2 regions of the Pseudomonas sp. CFBP 8772 genome follow, and region 1 is predicted to be linked to the other one. Evidence: riboswitches for the same ligand, from Rfam matches in the RefSeq annotation. Region 1 holds a riboswitch; the other holds the start of a gene.

Region 1 (7,485 bases):
ATCACCGCCTGGGTGCGGCGCTTGGCCTGGGCGCCCTCGCCCGGATCGTTGACGATGAACGGGTAGATATTTGGCATCGGGCCGAGGATCGCATCCGGCCAGCAGTGCTCGGACAGACCGACGCCTTTGCCCGGCAGCCACTCCAGATTGCCGTGCTTGCCGACATGGATGACGGCGTGGGCGCCATAGCGTTTGCGCAGCCAGAAGTAGAACGCCAGGTAACCGTGGGGCGGCACCAGGTCGGGGTCGTGATACACCGCGCTGTGGTCCACGTTGTAGCCCCGCGCCGGTTGAATCCCGACGAAGGTCATGCCGAAACGCAAGCCGGCAATCATCATCCGCCCGTCGCGGCACATGGGATCGGTGTCAGGAGCGCCCCATCGCGCGATGACCGCATCGCGATTGGCCTCGGGCAATGCCTGAAACGCGGCCAGGTACTCGTCCATGGCCATGCTCTGGTGGCAAGGCCGCTGATCGAGGCTGTCCGGGTCATTGGTGACGCCGCCGAGCAAGGCATGAATCAGCGCTGTGCCCGATTCAGGCAGACCCTCGACCGGGTAACCCTCGGCCTGCATGGCGTTGAGGATGTTCAGCGCGGCGGCCGGCGTGTCGAGGCCGACGCCATTGCCAATGCGCCCGTCGCGTGTCGGGTAGTTGGCGAGAATCAGCGCCACACGCTTGTCAGTGTTGGCCGTACGGGCCAGCAGCACCCAGCGCCGGGCCAGTTCGGCGACGAAATCCATGCGTCCCGGCTGGGCGCGGTAGCAAACCACGTCGGACTGGCTGCGCTCGCTGTGCCAGGCCAGGTCCTTGAAGCTGATCGGCCGGCTGATGATGCGCCCGTCCAGTTCCGGCAACGCGATGTGCATGGCCAGATCCCGGGAGCCCAAGCCCTGTGCGCTGGCCTGCCAGGTCGGTTCGTTGTCCTGGGCGCAAATGGCCTGAATGACCGGGATATCCCGGCGAAACGGCCGCACGTCCGGCGCTTCCGGACTGGATTGAGCAAAGCCGGTGGTGTTGAGAATGACCTCGCAATCCACCTCATCGAGCCAGTCCTGCAGCGCGGTCATGCAACCGGCTTCCTTGAGGCTGGCGACCGCAATCGGCAACGGGTTCAAGCCCTGGGCCGACAAGCGCTCGCAGAACACATCAATGAAACCGGTGTTCGCCGCTTGCAGGTGGGAGCGATAGAACAGCACCGCAGCCACCGGCTGATCCGCGCGCCAGTCGGCCTGCCAGCGGGCCAGGTCGGCGTTGGGGTTCTGCGGGTGATAAATCACGGTGCGCGGCAGGGTTTGCGGCTCGGCCCAGGGATAGTCACCGCCCAGCCAGCGCGTGGCGATGAAGCTGAACAGCGATAGAGCGTTGTGCTTGCCGCCCTGGCGCAGGTAGTGCCAGAGCCGCTCGCGGTCTTCGGCGGATTCGGTGCTCAGGCCGCTCAGCTCGGGGTCCGGCCGATCACAGCCGGGCACCAGAATCAGCTTGACGCCTTTGGCCGCCAGTTCCACCAGCCGCTCGACGCCGTAACGCCAATAGCCGATGCCGCCGTGCAGGGAAATCAGGATGACTTTGGCGTGGCGAAGCACTTCGTCGACGTACAAATCCACCGAGGCATGGTTCTGCACCTGCATCGGATTGGCCAGGCGCAGGCTCGGGTAATCGTCCGGCAGTTGCTGCGCGACTTCAGCCAGCAACGCCAGGTTTGAGTCGGCGCTGCACAGGATCACCAGCTCGGCGGGCGTCTGGCCCAGGTCAGCGATGCTGTCGTCGGGAACGAAGCCGCCGGGCTGTGTACGCAGCAGGTGCATGGTTAGCCTTTGATCGCGGAAACGGCAGCGCGCAATTGCGCTTCAAGAACGCCCGCGTCCAGTTCCTGGCCGATCAGCACCAAGTGGGTTTCGCGGGTTTCGTCTGACTTCCAGGCGCGGTCGAAATGCTTGTCGAACCGGGTGCCGACGCCTTGCACCAGCAGGCGCATGGGTTTGCCGGGAATGGCGGCGAAGCCTTTGACCCGCAAGATGCCGTGCTGGACGACGGCCTGGGTCAGCGCGTCGAGCAACAGCGATTCATCGGCCTGGGGCAGCGTGATGGAGATCGAGTCGAAGGCGTCGTGGTCGTGATCATCCGGATCGTCGCCTTCGTGGTGATCGTGGTGGGTCTTGCGGCCATCGATGTGCAGCTCGGACTCAGCGCCCAGGCCCAGCAGCACACTGATCGGCAGCTGGCCCCGGTTCGCTTCGACGATCTTCACCGCTGGCGGCAGTTCTTCGGCGACTTCAGCGCGGACGGCGGCCAGTGCGTCCGCGTCGAGCATGTCGGCCTTGTTCAGCACGACGAGGTCGGCGCTTGCCAGTTGGTCGGCGAACAGCTCATGCAACGGCGATTCGTGGTCCAGGTTCGGGTCGAGTTTGCGCTGGGCGTCGACCTGATCCGGGAACGCAGCAAAGGTGCCGGCGACCACGGCTGGGCTGTCGACCACGGTGATCACGGCGTCGACGGTGCAGGCGTTGCGGATTTCCGGCCACTGGAAGGCTTGCACCAGCGGCTTCGGCAGGGCCAGGCCCGAGGTTTCGATGAGGATGTGATCGAGGTCGCCGCGACGGGCGACCAGTTCCTGCATCACCGGGAAGAACTCTTCTTGAACGGTGCAGCACAGGCAGCCGTTGGCCAGTTCGTACACGCGACCGACGGCTTCTTCTTCCGAGCAGCCGATGGTGCATTGCTTGAGGATGTCGCCGTCGATGCCCAGCTCGCCGAACTCATTGACGATGACGGCAATGCGTCGGCCTTCGGCGTTGTCGAGCATGTGCCGCAGCAAGGTGGTTTTGCCCGAGCCGAGAAAGCCGGTGACGATGGTGACGGGGAGTTTGGCCAGTGTTTTCATCGGTTGCCCTCAGGCATGCGGCGGGGCAACGAGGACGAAAACAGCGCAGGCCGGCAGAAACAGGCGCGCGGTTCGATTCGCCACCGGATCACCCCGCCCGGTTGTAGTGGAATTCCTCGGCCGCTCGCAGGCGGTCCGATTCGAGGCAGGTCTCCTGGCTCACGGCGGCCGGTCGCTGACAGGCATCGTCAGGCGACTGGCATTCATTGCGCCTTCCCGCTCGCGCAGTGGCTGTGCAATGAAGCGGTCCGTTTACAGTTGCGGGGGCAGCTGCGGCGTGAAACCGCATTCCCTTCTTAGCGCCGGTGGCTTTCATAAAAGCGGCCAGCGAACCTCAAGTGCGCAAGGCTACGCAGTGACCGCAGGCCGGTCAATCGCGCCGTTGCAATGATTGCCGCGCCAATTGACGCACCGATCACTGCATCGATTGACTTGCCGACTGACGGGTCGATTGACGCGCCAAACAGCCCGTGGTCTCCTACACACCTTGTTACGGGTGCCCTTCACAGGGTGAAACGGGAAACCGGTGCGTGCAGACCTTCGGGTGTGCATCAGTCCGGTGCTGCCCCCGCAACGGTAAGCGAGTGAAGAGTCAGATCCACTGTGTCCACAGCGATATGGGAAGGCGATTCTTGAAGGCGCGACGGCTGTGAAGGCTGTTACATGTGCCCCTCGTGAGCCCGGAGACCGGCCCGACAACGTTACATAACAACCCGCGGTGGGCGGGCGCTGTTGAGCACTGCCGGAATTGGCCTGCGGTGTCTTCGCGCCTTTCCGTCCGCTGAATCCACATCAGAGGGAAGCGCCATGTCCACCAGCACACCCCGCCAGACGTCCGGCACCACCACACACACCACGACGGCCGTTGCGAGCACGCAAAGCCAGCGCCTTGTCGCCGCCGTCAGCGCGATGTTTCTCGGTGTGTTTCTGGTGTACTTCGCCGGCTTCTCCCACATCGATGCGGTGCATAACGCGGCACACGACACCCGTCACAGCTCCGCCTTCCCTTGCCATTGAGACCCGCCGCCATGTTCAAGCGAATCGCGCAAACGGCCGGGTTCACCGGACTGCTGGCCGCCCTGTTGTTGACGTTGCTGCAGAGCTTCTCGGTGGCGCCGCTTATTCTGCAGGCGGAGACCTACGAGAAGGCGCCCGCCGTCGAGATGCATGAGCACGCCGACGACGCCATGGCGGCTCATGTCCATAACGAAGAAGCCTGGGAGCCGGAAGATGGCTGGCAGCGCGTGCTGTCCACCACCGGCGGCAATCTGGTGGTCGCGGTCGGTTTCGCCTTGATGCTGGCGGCGCTGTACACCCTGCGCACGCCGGCAAGTACGCGCGAAGGGGTGCTGTGGGGATTGGCCGGTTATGCGGTGTTTGTGCTGGCGCCGACCCTCGGTCTGCCGCCCGAGCTGCCCGGCACCGTCGCGGCGGACCTGACCCAACGACAGATCTGGTGGGTCGGCACCGCTGCGTCCACGGCTGCGGGCCTGGCGCTGATGGTATTTGCCAGACACTGGCTGCTGAAGGTCATGGGCGCGGTGATTCTGGTGGTGCCGCACATGGTCGGCGCGCCGCAACCGGCGGTCCATTCGGCACTGGCGCCGGAAGCCCTTGAAGCGCAGTTCAAGATTGCGTCGCTGCTGACCAATGCCGCGTTCTGGATCGCCCTGGGCTGGATCAGCGCCTGGCTGTTTCGTCGCAGTGAAACGCCTGCGGCGCACACGGGTTTGAACCCCGCGCTTTGACCGTGAATGACTCGTGCGACCGACCGCTGTGGGTGGTCGGCCTGGGCTGCCAGCGCGGATGCTCGGCGCTGGAGCTTCGGCAACTGATAGAGGATGGTTTGCGGGAGTGTCAGCTGGCCCCGGCGGACATTGCTGCCCTGGCGTCGATTGATGGCAAAGCCGATGAAGCGGGGTTGCTGGAACTGGGTCATGGGCTGGGCCTGACGGTCGGGTTCTTCAGCGCAGGTGACCTGGCGGCTTACGAGGATCAGCTCAGCCATCGATCCGAGATCGCTTTTGAACGCACGGGCTGCTACGGCGTGGCGGAAAGCGCCGCGTTGGCCATGGTGACGCGGTTGACCGGCTCGCCAGCGACATTGGTCATCCCCCGCCGAAAAAGCCCCCACGCGACATTTGCATTGGCAACCGCAACCGGCAGGGCGAGCGCAACCTCTTAGGACCGGCTCAAATTGTAGGACCGGCTTCAGCCGAGAAAGCGTCAAGCGTCACACTGCAAATATGAGGGTGTACATGCAGGCCCCTTTCCGGCTGAAGCCGGTCCCACGGACACACCGCGTACCCTCGTAGGACCGGCTTCAGCCGGGAAAGCGTCAAGCGTCACACTGCAAATATGAGGGTGTACATGCAGGCCCCTTCCCGGCTAAAGCCGGTCCCACGGACACACCGCGTACCCTCGTAGGACCGGCTTCAGCCGGGAAAGCGTCAAGCGTCACACTGCAAATATGAGGGTGTACATGCAGGCCCCTTCCCGGCTAAAGCCGGTCCCACGGACACACCGCGGACCCTCGTAGGACCGGCTTCAGCCGGGAAAGCGTCAAGCGTCACGCTGCAAATATGAGGGTGTACATGCAGGCCCCTTACCGGCTAAAGCCGGTCCTACAGAAGTAGGCCGCGTGCATTCAGCGACAAGCATCCGGCGAACCATCGTTCAAATGAATTCCAATCAGGACACCCCATGACCGTTTTTTTCATCGGCGCCGGCCCCGGCGATCCAGACCTGATCACTGTCAAAGGCCAGCGGCTGATCCGCTCCTGCCCGGTTATTATCTACGCCGGCTCGCTGGTGCCTGAGGCGGTGCTGGAGGGGCATCAGGCGATTCAGGTGACCAACAGCGCTTCACTGCACCTGGAGCAGATCATCGAGCTGATGAAATCCGCTCATGCACAAGGCCATGACGTAGCGCGGGTTCATTCCGGCGATCCGAGTCTCTATGGCGCGATCGGCGAGCAAATCCGTTGCCTGCGCGCGCTGCAGATCCCCTTCGAAATCATCCCCGGCGTCACCGCCACCGCTGCGTGCGCCGCGCTGTTGGGCACCGAGCTGACGCTGCCGGACATTTCCCAGAGCGTGATCCTGACCCGCTACGCCGACAAAACCGACATGCCCGAAGGCGAAAGTCTCGGCGATCTGGCGCGGCATCAAGCGACCATGGCGATTCATCTGGGGGTCAATAACCTGGGCAAGATCGTCGCCGAGCTGACACCGCACTATGGCGCGGACTGCCCCATTGCCGTGGTGCATCGCGCCAGTTGGCCGGACCAGGACTGGGTCACTGGCACACTGGCGAACATCGAGGAAAAGGTGCGGATCAAGGGATTCCGCCGCACCGCGCTGATTCTGGTAGGCAGAGTGCTGGGCAACGACGTGTTCAGCGAATCCTCGCTGTATCGCGCCGGCCACGCCCATGTGTTCAGGCCTTAGCCTGCGCCCGTCACGCTTACCGAGCGCCCATAAAAAAGCCCCGAACGCGTCGGGGCCTTGCCTGCAACACAATCACTTCTCAGTAATACGCGTTTTCTTTCTGGGTGTGGTCGGTCACGTCACGCACACCGGTCAGCTCGGGGATGCGCTCCAGCAGCGTGCGCTCGATGCCTTCCTTCAGCGTCACGTCCGCCTGACCACAACCCTGGCAACCACCGCCGAACTGAAGAATGGCGACGTTCGCCTCCTCCTCTTCAACAACCTCGATCAAGGTGACCTGCCCACCATGACTGGCGAGACCCGGGTTGATCTCGGTTTGCAGGTAGTAATTGATGCGTTCGTTGATCGGGCTGTCGGCGTTGACCATCGGCACTTTGGCGTTAGGCGCCTTGATGGTCAGCTGGCCGCCCATGCGATCGGTGGCGTAATCGACAACGGCGTCGTCCAGAAACGCTTCGCTGAACGCGTCGATCCAGGCGGTGAAGCTTTTCAGGCCGATGGCCGTGTCTTCGGGTTTTTCTTCGCCTGGCTTGCAGTAGGCAATGCAGGTTTCAGCGTATTGGGTGCCAGGCTGGGTAATAAACACGCGGATGCCGATGCCGGGCGTGTTCTGCTTTTCCAGCAGATCGGCCAGGTAATCGTGGGCGGCATCGGTAATCGTAATAGCGGTCATGAAAATTCCTCGCAGACGTGGGGCGCAGTTTACGCCAATCAACTGCGCCTGACAAAGCCCTAGTGTTTTAGTCGGGTAAGTGACCCGACCGCTACCCAGTGTCTGTCAGGACAGCGCCGCCTCCTTGCTTGCCCGTCTCTGGTCCAGCCAGCCTTTCATGCGGCGGTACAAGCCCTTCTCGATCCATTCATAACTGAGCCACGCGCCGAGCGCGATGACCGGTACGCACACCGCAAACACCAGATACGGGTTCAGGCCGTAACGCTCACTGACCAGCCATCCCGCATACAGCACCAGCACGTGGAGCAAGTACACCGAATACGAGCAGTCGCCCATGGTCTTGAGCAGGCGATAGTTGCGCAGATAGGGTTCGAGGGAGATGCAGGCGACCACGATCACCGCGCTCGGCAGACCCCAGTTGATGATGCGCGGCGCCGGTTGCAGATGGTCGATGGTGAACAGCGCAGCGCCAATGGCC
Region 2 (7,485 bases), on a different contig from region 1:
CATCATCCCCTCCAGCGCCGCGGCCGAAGGCGACATGCGCTACTCCGACCTGAGCGAATCCGACCGCGTACTCGCCGACGGACAACGCATCGTCCAAGGCAAAATGATCGACGGCACCGACGTCACCTTCCGCCTCGACAAAGGCCGCCCGCCGCTGGCGAAAAACCCCGCCACTGACGACCTCGCCAAAACCGCGCAAGCGATCTACGCCAAAACCGGCCGCACCCTCGAACCCATCGCCATGCGCTTCGGCACCGACGCCGGTTACGCCTACGTCCCAAACAGCCAGAAACCCGCCGTCCTCGAAACCATGGGCGTCGTCGGCGCCGGCCTCCACGCCGACGACGAATACATCGACCTCACCAGCATCGCCCCGAGGCTCTACCTCACCGCAGCGATGATCATGGAATTGGCCGGGAAATAGAGCGGGGCTGACGCTCCTCAGGGCTTACTGAAAGTGCCAGTTCCGGTGGGACGCGGAGCGTCAGAGGCGGCATTACCACGCGGAGCGTGGGAACGATCAGGCATAGAACCGCAAGATTGATGGTGCCCAAACCGGCCCCTTCCCGGCTAAAGCCGGTCCCACTAACAGCAGCGCGTGCAGCCTGTGGGATTGGCTCGGACTGTAGGACCGGCTTCAGCCGGGAAGCTTTTGATCTTGATCTGCTTTTGATCTTCATGCGCAAAAAGCCCAGTCACCACCACGCGGAGCTTGGGAACGATCAGGCATAGCACCGCAAGATTGATGGTGCCCAAACCGGCCCCTTCCCGGCTAAAGCCGGTCCCATTAACAGCAGCGCGTGCAGCCTGTGGGATTGGCTCGGACTGTAGGACCGGCTTCAGCCGGGAAGCTTTTGATCTTGATCTGCTTTTGATCTTCATGCGCAAAAAGCCCAGTCACCACCACGCGGAGCGTGGGAACGATCAGGCATAGAACCGCAAGATTGATGGTGCCCAAACCGGCCCCTTCCCGGCTAAAGCCGGTCCCACTAACAGCAGCGCGTGCAGCCTGTGGGATTGGCTCGGACTGTAGGACCGGCTTCAGCCGGGAAGCTTTTGATCTTGATCTGCTTTTGATCTTGATCTGCTTTTGATCTTCATACGCAAAAATCCCAGTCACCGCCAATCGCGACTTGGGTGCAGGCCGAACGCAGACGACGCGCAGTGGGTCGAGCCGCATGGATGCGGCGAGAGCGCCGTCAGGGCATGGATGCCCGTTCGGCGCGGGCCCACGGAGCGAGACCGGAGTGAGGGAACCCTGAGGAACGAAGGGCCCAACCAGGAGCAAGCACCCTTGGTTACTTGGGGTGCTTTTCCAAGTAACTCGCCGAAGGCGAAAACGAGGCCGTTAGGCCGACGCCGTTGATCCTGGCGCCCTCAGCCTCAACACGTGTGCCCCATCAAACGGATCAACCAACCAATGCCCCCGCACCCCAAACACGTCACTCAATAGCTCCGGCGACAACACATCAAACGGCGAACCCAGCGCCACCAAACGCCCCCCGTCCATCACCGCCAGACGATCACACCCCAACGCCTGATTCAAATCATGCAACGCCACCACCGTCGTCACCGGCAACTGCTGAACCAACCGCAAAATCGACAACTGCTGCTGAATATCCAAATGATTCGTCGGCTCATCCAGCAGCAACACCTGCGGCCGCTGCGCCAGCGCCCGCGCAATATGCCCCCGCTGCTGCTCCCCGCCCGACAACGTATGCCACGCCCGATGCGCCAGATGCTGCACACTCACATCCGCCAGCGCCTGCGCCACAATCCGGTCATCAAGCTCACCCCACGGCGCCAGCGCCGACAGCCACGGCGTACGGCCCAGCTCAACCGCCTGCAACAGACTGATCGAATCACCCGTCTGCGCATGCTGCTCCACCACCGCCACCTGCCGCGCAATGTCTCGCCGGCTCAACGCCGACAAGCGCTGCCCACCCAGGCGAACGTCGCCCTGGGACGGCGTTTGAATCCCCGCCAGCAACTTCAGCAGCGTCGACTTCCCCGAGCCATTGGGCCCGACGACCCCCAGGTTTTCCCCCGGCCGAATCGCCAGGCTTACCCCGCTGAGCAGTGGCGCGCCCTTGACCGAGTAACTCAGGTCGCTGCCTTCGAGCATGGCGCCGGACACCTCCTGACGCGCGTTCATCGAGGACGATTCCCGCGGACCAGAATCATGGCAAACACCGGCGCGCCCACCAGCGCCGTGATGACCCCGATCGGCAACACCTGACCCTTGATCAACGTGCGCGACAGCACATCGGCGGCAATCATGAACAGCGCGCCGATCAGGGCGCTCAAGGGCAGCAACCGGGCATGGCGCACGCCCGCCACCAGGCGCACCGCATGGGGAATCACCAGACCGACGAAGCCGATGGAGCCGACAATCGACACCATCACCGCCGTCATCAGTGCGGCGGTGAGGATCAGCACCGCCTGCACCCGGCGCACCGGAATGCCCAGGGACGCGGCCGAATCGCTGCCAAACGTGAACGCATCCAGCGCGCGCCGATGCCACAGGCACACCAGCAAGCCGAGGACCACGACCGGCACCGACAGCGCCACCGACGACCAGCGCACGCCGCTGAGATTGCCCAGCAGCCAGAACATGATCCCGCGGGCCTGCTCGGCATTGGCCGACTTGGTGATCAGGAAGGACGTCAGGGCGTTGAACAGCTGGGACCCGGCAATGCCCGCCAGGATGATCTGGCCCGCAGCGGTCTGCCCCCGAGAGGAGCGGGCGAGCAGGGCGACCAGCGCAAAGGCGGCAATCGCCCCGGCAAAGGCGCCGGTGGACAGGGAGATCGTCCCGGCACCGATGCCGATGATCGCCACCAAGACCGCGCCGGTTGAAGCACCGGCAGAAATGCCCAGCAAGTAGGGGTCGGCCAGGGGGTTGCGCAGCAGCGATTGCAAAACCACGCCCGACACCGCCAGCCCTGCGCCGCAGGTGGCGGCAACGATGGCCCGGGTCAGCCGGTAATTCCAGACAATGCCCTCATCGATCGGGTCCAGAGGAAAACCCGCGGCCCACAGCTTGTTCGCCATTACCTGAACGATCACCGGCAGGCTGATCGACGTCTCGCCAATCGCCACGCCCGCGAGCACCGCCAACGCCAGTAATGCGATGGCCCAAGCGCCATGCCCGAAGATGCGGACGACGCTCGACCGGAGCATGCCGACAGACGTCATGGCGCGAGAGTGGCCCCGGCCAGCTGTTCGATACCGTCAAACAGCCGCACGCTGGACTCCATGGCGCTGGCGTCCATGATCACGATGCGATTGTTTTTCACTGCATCCATATTGCGGGTGACCGGATCAGAGCGGAGGAAGGCCAGCTTCTTCTCGTGATCGTCAGCCGGGAAGCGGCGGCGGTCCATGCGCGCGATGACCAGCACGGTCGGGTTGGCCTTTGCGATGGTTTCCCAGCCCACGGTCGGCCATTCCTCATCGGAGTCGATGACGTTGCGCATGCCGAGGGTGTCGAGCATGAAGTTGGGAATGCCCTTGCGCCCGGCCACGTACGGATCGACGTTGATGTCAGGGCTGGAAAACCAGAACACCGCCGAGACGGGTGGGTTGGCATGGGCTTTTGCCTGCGCCACAGCTTTGGCCAGCCGCCCCTGATAATCCGCGATCAGGGGCTCGCCACGGTCTTGCACATCGAAGATCTGCGCCAGCTGACCGAGGCTTTTGTACAGCGTTTCGATGCGGAAGGCTTCGAGGCGCGTGCCGTCGGCGCCGACCCGGTTGTTCTTGCCCTCGCAGTCGGACGGCAGGATATAGGTGGGGATGCCCAAGTCGCGAAACTGCTCGCGGGTGCCGACCGCGCCCTGTGGGCCGACCATCCACTCAAACTGCACCGGGACGAAATCCGGGCGTTTGCCGATCACCGATTCGAAGCTCGGCGCATTGTCGGCCAGGCGCTCGATGCCGTCGTTGAGGGCTTGGTACTGGGGCAGGACGGGGTTGAACCACAGTGACGTGCCCACGACCTTCGGGCCCAGGCCAAGGGCATAGAGCATTTCGGTGGCGGCCTGGCCGATGGTCACGGTTTTCTGCGGCGCGTGGTTGAACGTCAGCGCTTGGCCACAGTTGTCCACGGTCAAGGGGTAGGCCGTCGACGCCGCGAGCGCGGCGGTGGGCAAGGTCAGCGTGACGAACAGGGCGGCGAGGCGGCGCAGCGGCATGAACAGCGATCTCCAGAAAGCCTGATTGCTTGGCGAAGCAGGCGCTGGAAAGTCCATCCCGGCAGGCGCCCTGAAAGTGGGGGCGCGCACAGCGTGCGCGAAACGACGCACGAACGGGAGTCCTTCCCCGGACACCCCGCCGGTGAATGAATATGCTGGCCGGCAGGTCTCCTGACTGGCGCTTCATTGCCATGCTTCGGCCTTCCCGGGGTGACCCAGTGGCAAACAGGAAGCAGGGCTCGGCGCCTACAGTTGCGGGGACAGTTCCGTTTAAGCGCGATGACGCGCCCGGGATTCCCTATTAATTCCGAGTGGAAACCGGCGGCGGGGATACTAAACGATTCGGCGGGTGGAGGCGAATGCAGCGGTGGTGCGCCGGAGATGTATTGGCACCTCGCAGTAACTGGACGGACGCAACACCTGTGGGAGTGAGCTTGCTCACGAAGAGGCGGTACATTCACTTGATCTTCAGCGGCTGGAATGCCGTCTTCGCGAGCAAGCTCGCTCCCACAAGGTATGTGTTTGCAGCGCCATCGGCGTGAGCTCAACACCACCGGCTTAGAGCTTAAACGGCCAACCGACGATCTTCTTCGGCCGTGGCGTGGCGTAGGTCCGCACTTTGGAGGTCTTCAGTCCCAGGCGCACCAGCGATTCCGCCAGTGCCACCGCCGCGGTCACGCCATCCACCACGGGCACGCCAGCGCGTTCGCGGATGAGTTGATCCAGCCCGGCCATGCCGCCACAGCCCAGGCAGATCACCTCGGCCTTGTCCCGGTTCACCGCTTCGATGGCCTGCTCGACGATGGCCTTGACCGCACGCTCCGGCGATTCCTCCAGCTCCAGCACGCTCATGCCGCTGGCCCGCACCGAGGCGCAGCGCTCGTACACCCCGGCCAGCTTCAGGCGGTCTTCGATCAGCGGCACGGTGCGGTCCAGCGTGGTGACCACCGCGTATTTATGCCCCAGCAGCATCGCCAGGCTGGCCGCCGCTTCGGTGATGTCCACCACCGGCACGTCGAGCAGCTCCTGCAAGCCTTCGCGGCCATGCTCGCCGTAACCGGCCTGAATCACCGCGTCATAAGGCCCTTCGTAGGACATGACCCGGTCCATCACCGCGATGGCCGCCAGGTAACTTTCAAAATTGCCTTCCACCGACTCGGCGCCGAAGCGCGGGGTCAGACCAATGATCTCGGTGCCGGGCGAGGCCACGCTGCGGGCCTGCTCGGCGATGGTCTCGGTCATGGATGCGGTGGTGTTGACGTTGACGATCAGAATTCGCATGGACAGATCTCGCGCAGGGAACAAAGCCGGGCGTCTGGCCCGGCGTCATTGGCCACGATATCAGTCTTTGCCGGGGACCGGCGCCTGCAGGGCAATGAAGCCCTGATCGCGCATGGCTTGCCAGAAACCATCCGGCACCTGTGCGTTGAGCGCAGTAACGTCTTCGATGATCCGCGACGGCCGGCTCGCGCCCGGAATCACCGCCGCCACCAGGGGGTTGGCGAGAACGAACTGCAGCGCTGCGGACTTGATGTCGACCTGATACTGCCGAGCGATTTCCTGAATGTGCGCGACCTTGTCGAGCATCGCCTGGGACGCTTCCTGGTACTCGAAATGCTTGCCGCCCACCAGCACGCCGGAGCTGTAAGGCCCGCCGACGACGAACTCGGCGTTGTGCTGACGGGCCTTGTCGAACAGCCGTTGCAGCGGCTGGTCATGGTCGAGCAGGGAATAACGGCCAGCGAGCAGGAAGCCGTCGGGCTGGGCTTCTTCCAGGTCCAGGGTCAGTTCGCACGGCTCGACGCGGTTAACGCCCAGGCCCCAGGCCTTGATCACGCCTTCTTCGCGCAGGCGGGTGAGGGCGCGGAAAGCGCCGGTGCGGCCGATGTTGAAATGCTCGATCCAGGCATCGCCATGGGCGTCCTGGGCGACGTCGTGGACAAACACGATATCCAGTCGGTCGGTGTTCAGCCGTTTCAGGCTCGCTTCAATGGAACGCAACGTGGCGTCGGCGGAGTAGTCGGTGACAATCTTGTTTTTCAGGCCTTCGGCGAAAGGACCACTGCGCGTTTCGGTGTCGATCTCATCGGAAATCAGCCGGCCGACTTTGGTGCTCAAGGTGTACTGGTCGCGGGGGATGCCCGCCAGTGCCTTGCCCACCCGCTGCTCGGACAGGCCGGCGCCGTAGATGGGTGCGGTGTCGAAATAGCGGATGCCCTGGTCCCAGGCGGATTGAACGGTGGCTGCCGCTTCGTCTTCGTCAATGGTGCGAAACATATTGCCCAAGGGCGCGGAGCCAAAGCCGAGGCGGCCGATGATCTTGTCGTGCAGACTCATGGGGATTATTTCCTGTGCGGTGAGGCGTGTCTGGATGCGCGGCTCATGACGCCGTCTTCGCCCGATAAGGAACCGCGCGAGGAAAGCGGCGAGGCTTGTTTACTGACTGCTGATTGCCATAGGTGTTCTTGATAGTGTCGACAGGTCTTGTTGCACCTGAGGCGCCTGCTAAGCTCCACGCATTGAATAGAGTCTTCAGCAAACCTACCGAAACGAGGAAACTGCCATGCAATCTCACTCCCCCGATGCTGCGCCGCTTGCACCGCACCCCGGGCATCAGCCCGATGAGCCGGAAACGGAACTCGATGCCGATATGGATCCGGGGAACGAAGACCCGGGCTCCCAGTTTGATCGTGACGCCACGGTTCCCCTGATCGATCCGGATAAATGACGGCGTAGCTCATTACAGATGCACTTCGACCGCCAGCGGCAGGTGATCGGACAAATGCGTCCACGGCCGCGTGCCGAGGATTTTCGGATCATGGCTGGTGGCGTTGCGCAAATAGATACGGTCAAGGCGCAGCATCGGAAAGCGCGCGGGGTACGTTTTCGCCAGCCGGCCCTGACTGCGCTCGAAGGCTTCGTGTAAATAGCCGCAGCGCTGAAGACGCTTGTTGCCTTGCAGCTGCCAATCGTTGAAATCGCCGGCGATGACCACCGGGGCGTCCTCGGGCAGGGAGTCAAGCAGGTCGCAGAGCAGGTTCAGCTGCAATTGCCGATGGCTCTCCAACAGGCTGAGGTGCACACAAATCGCATGGACTTCCGCATGCCCCGGCACCTGCAGCACGCAATGCAAGAGTCCGCGGCGCTCCGGCCCGGTGATGGAAATGTCCAGATTGCGGTAATGCAGGATCGGGTATTTGGACAGCAGCGCGTTGCCGTGATGACCGTCGGGGTAAACCGCGTTGCGGCCATAGGCGAAGTCCGTCCACATGCTGTCGGCGAGAAATTC

The links. Region 1 has a riboswitch for cobalamin ahead of IFT99_RS24290 (CbtB domain-containing protein). Riboswitches for the same ligand answer to the same signal wherever they lie in the genome.
Region 2: another riboswitch for cobalamin. It lies ahead of IFT99_RS09760 (ABC transporter substrate-binding protein); the one in region 1 lies ahead of IFT99_RS24290 (CbtB domain-containing protein).

What each region holds. Positions count from the first base shown of each region.
Region 1 covers NZ_JACYUI010000017.1:28,569-36,053, forward strand. The annotation lists gene cobN (cobaltochelatase subunit CobN) at 1-1,808, opposite strand, end outside; gene cobW (cobalamin biosynthesis protein CobW) at 1,811-2,884, opposite strand; cobalamin riboswitch at 3,012-3,236, opposite strand; cobalamin riboswitch at 3,362-3,594, shown strand; gene IFT99_RS24290 (CbtB domain-containing protein) at 3,692-3,901, shown strand; gene IFT99_RS24295 (CbtA family protein) at 3,913-4,632, shown strand; gene IFT99_RS24300 (cobalamin biosynthesis protein) at 4,635-5,069, shown strand; gene cobM (precorrin-4 C(11)-methyltransferase) at 5,588-6,334, shown strand; gene nfuA (Fe-S biogenesis protein NfuA) at 6,414-7,007, opposite strand; gene IFT99_RS24315 (acyltransferase family protein) at 7,113-7,485, opposite strand, start outside.
Region 2 covers NZ_JACYUI010000003.1:658,677-666,161, reverse strand. The annotation lists gene IFT99_RS09775 (M20/M25/M40 family metallo-hydrolase) at 1-424, shown strand, start outside; gene IFT99_RS09770 (ABC transporter ATP-binding protein) at 1,349-2,155, opposite strand; gene IFT99_RS09765 (FecCD family ABC transporter permease) at 2,152-3,183, opposite strand; gene IFT99_RS09760 (ABC transporter substrate-binding protein) at 3,195-4,196, opposite strand; cobalamin riboswitch at 4,341-4,534, opposite strand; gene IFT99_RS09755 (aspartate/glutamate racemase family protein) at 4,755-5,477, opposite strand; gene IFT99_RS09750 (aldo/keto reductase) at 5,538-6,533, opposite strand; gene IFT99_RS09745 (hypothetical protein) at 6,760-6,924, shown strand; gene IFT99_RS09740 (endonuclease/exonuclease/phosphatase family protein) at 6,937-7,485, opposite strand, start outside.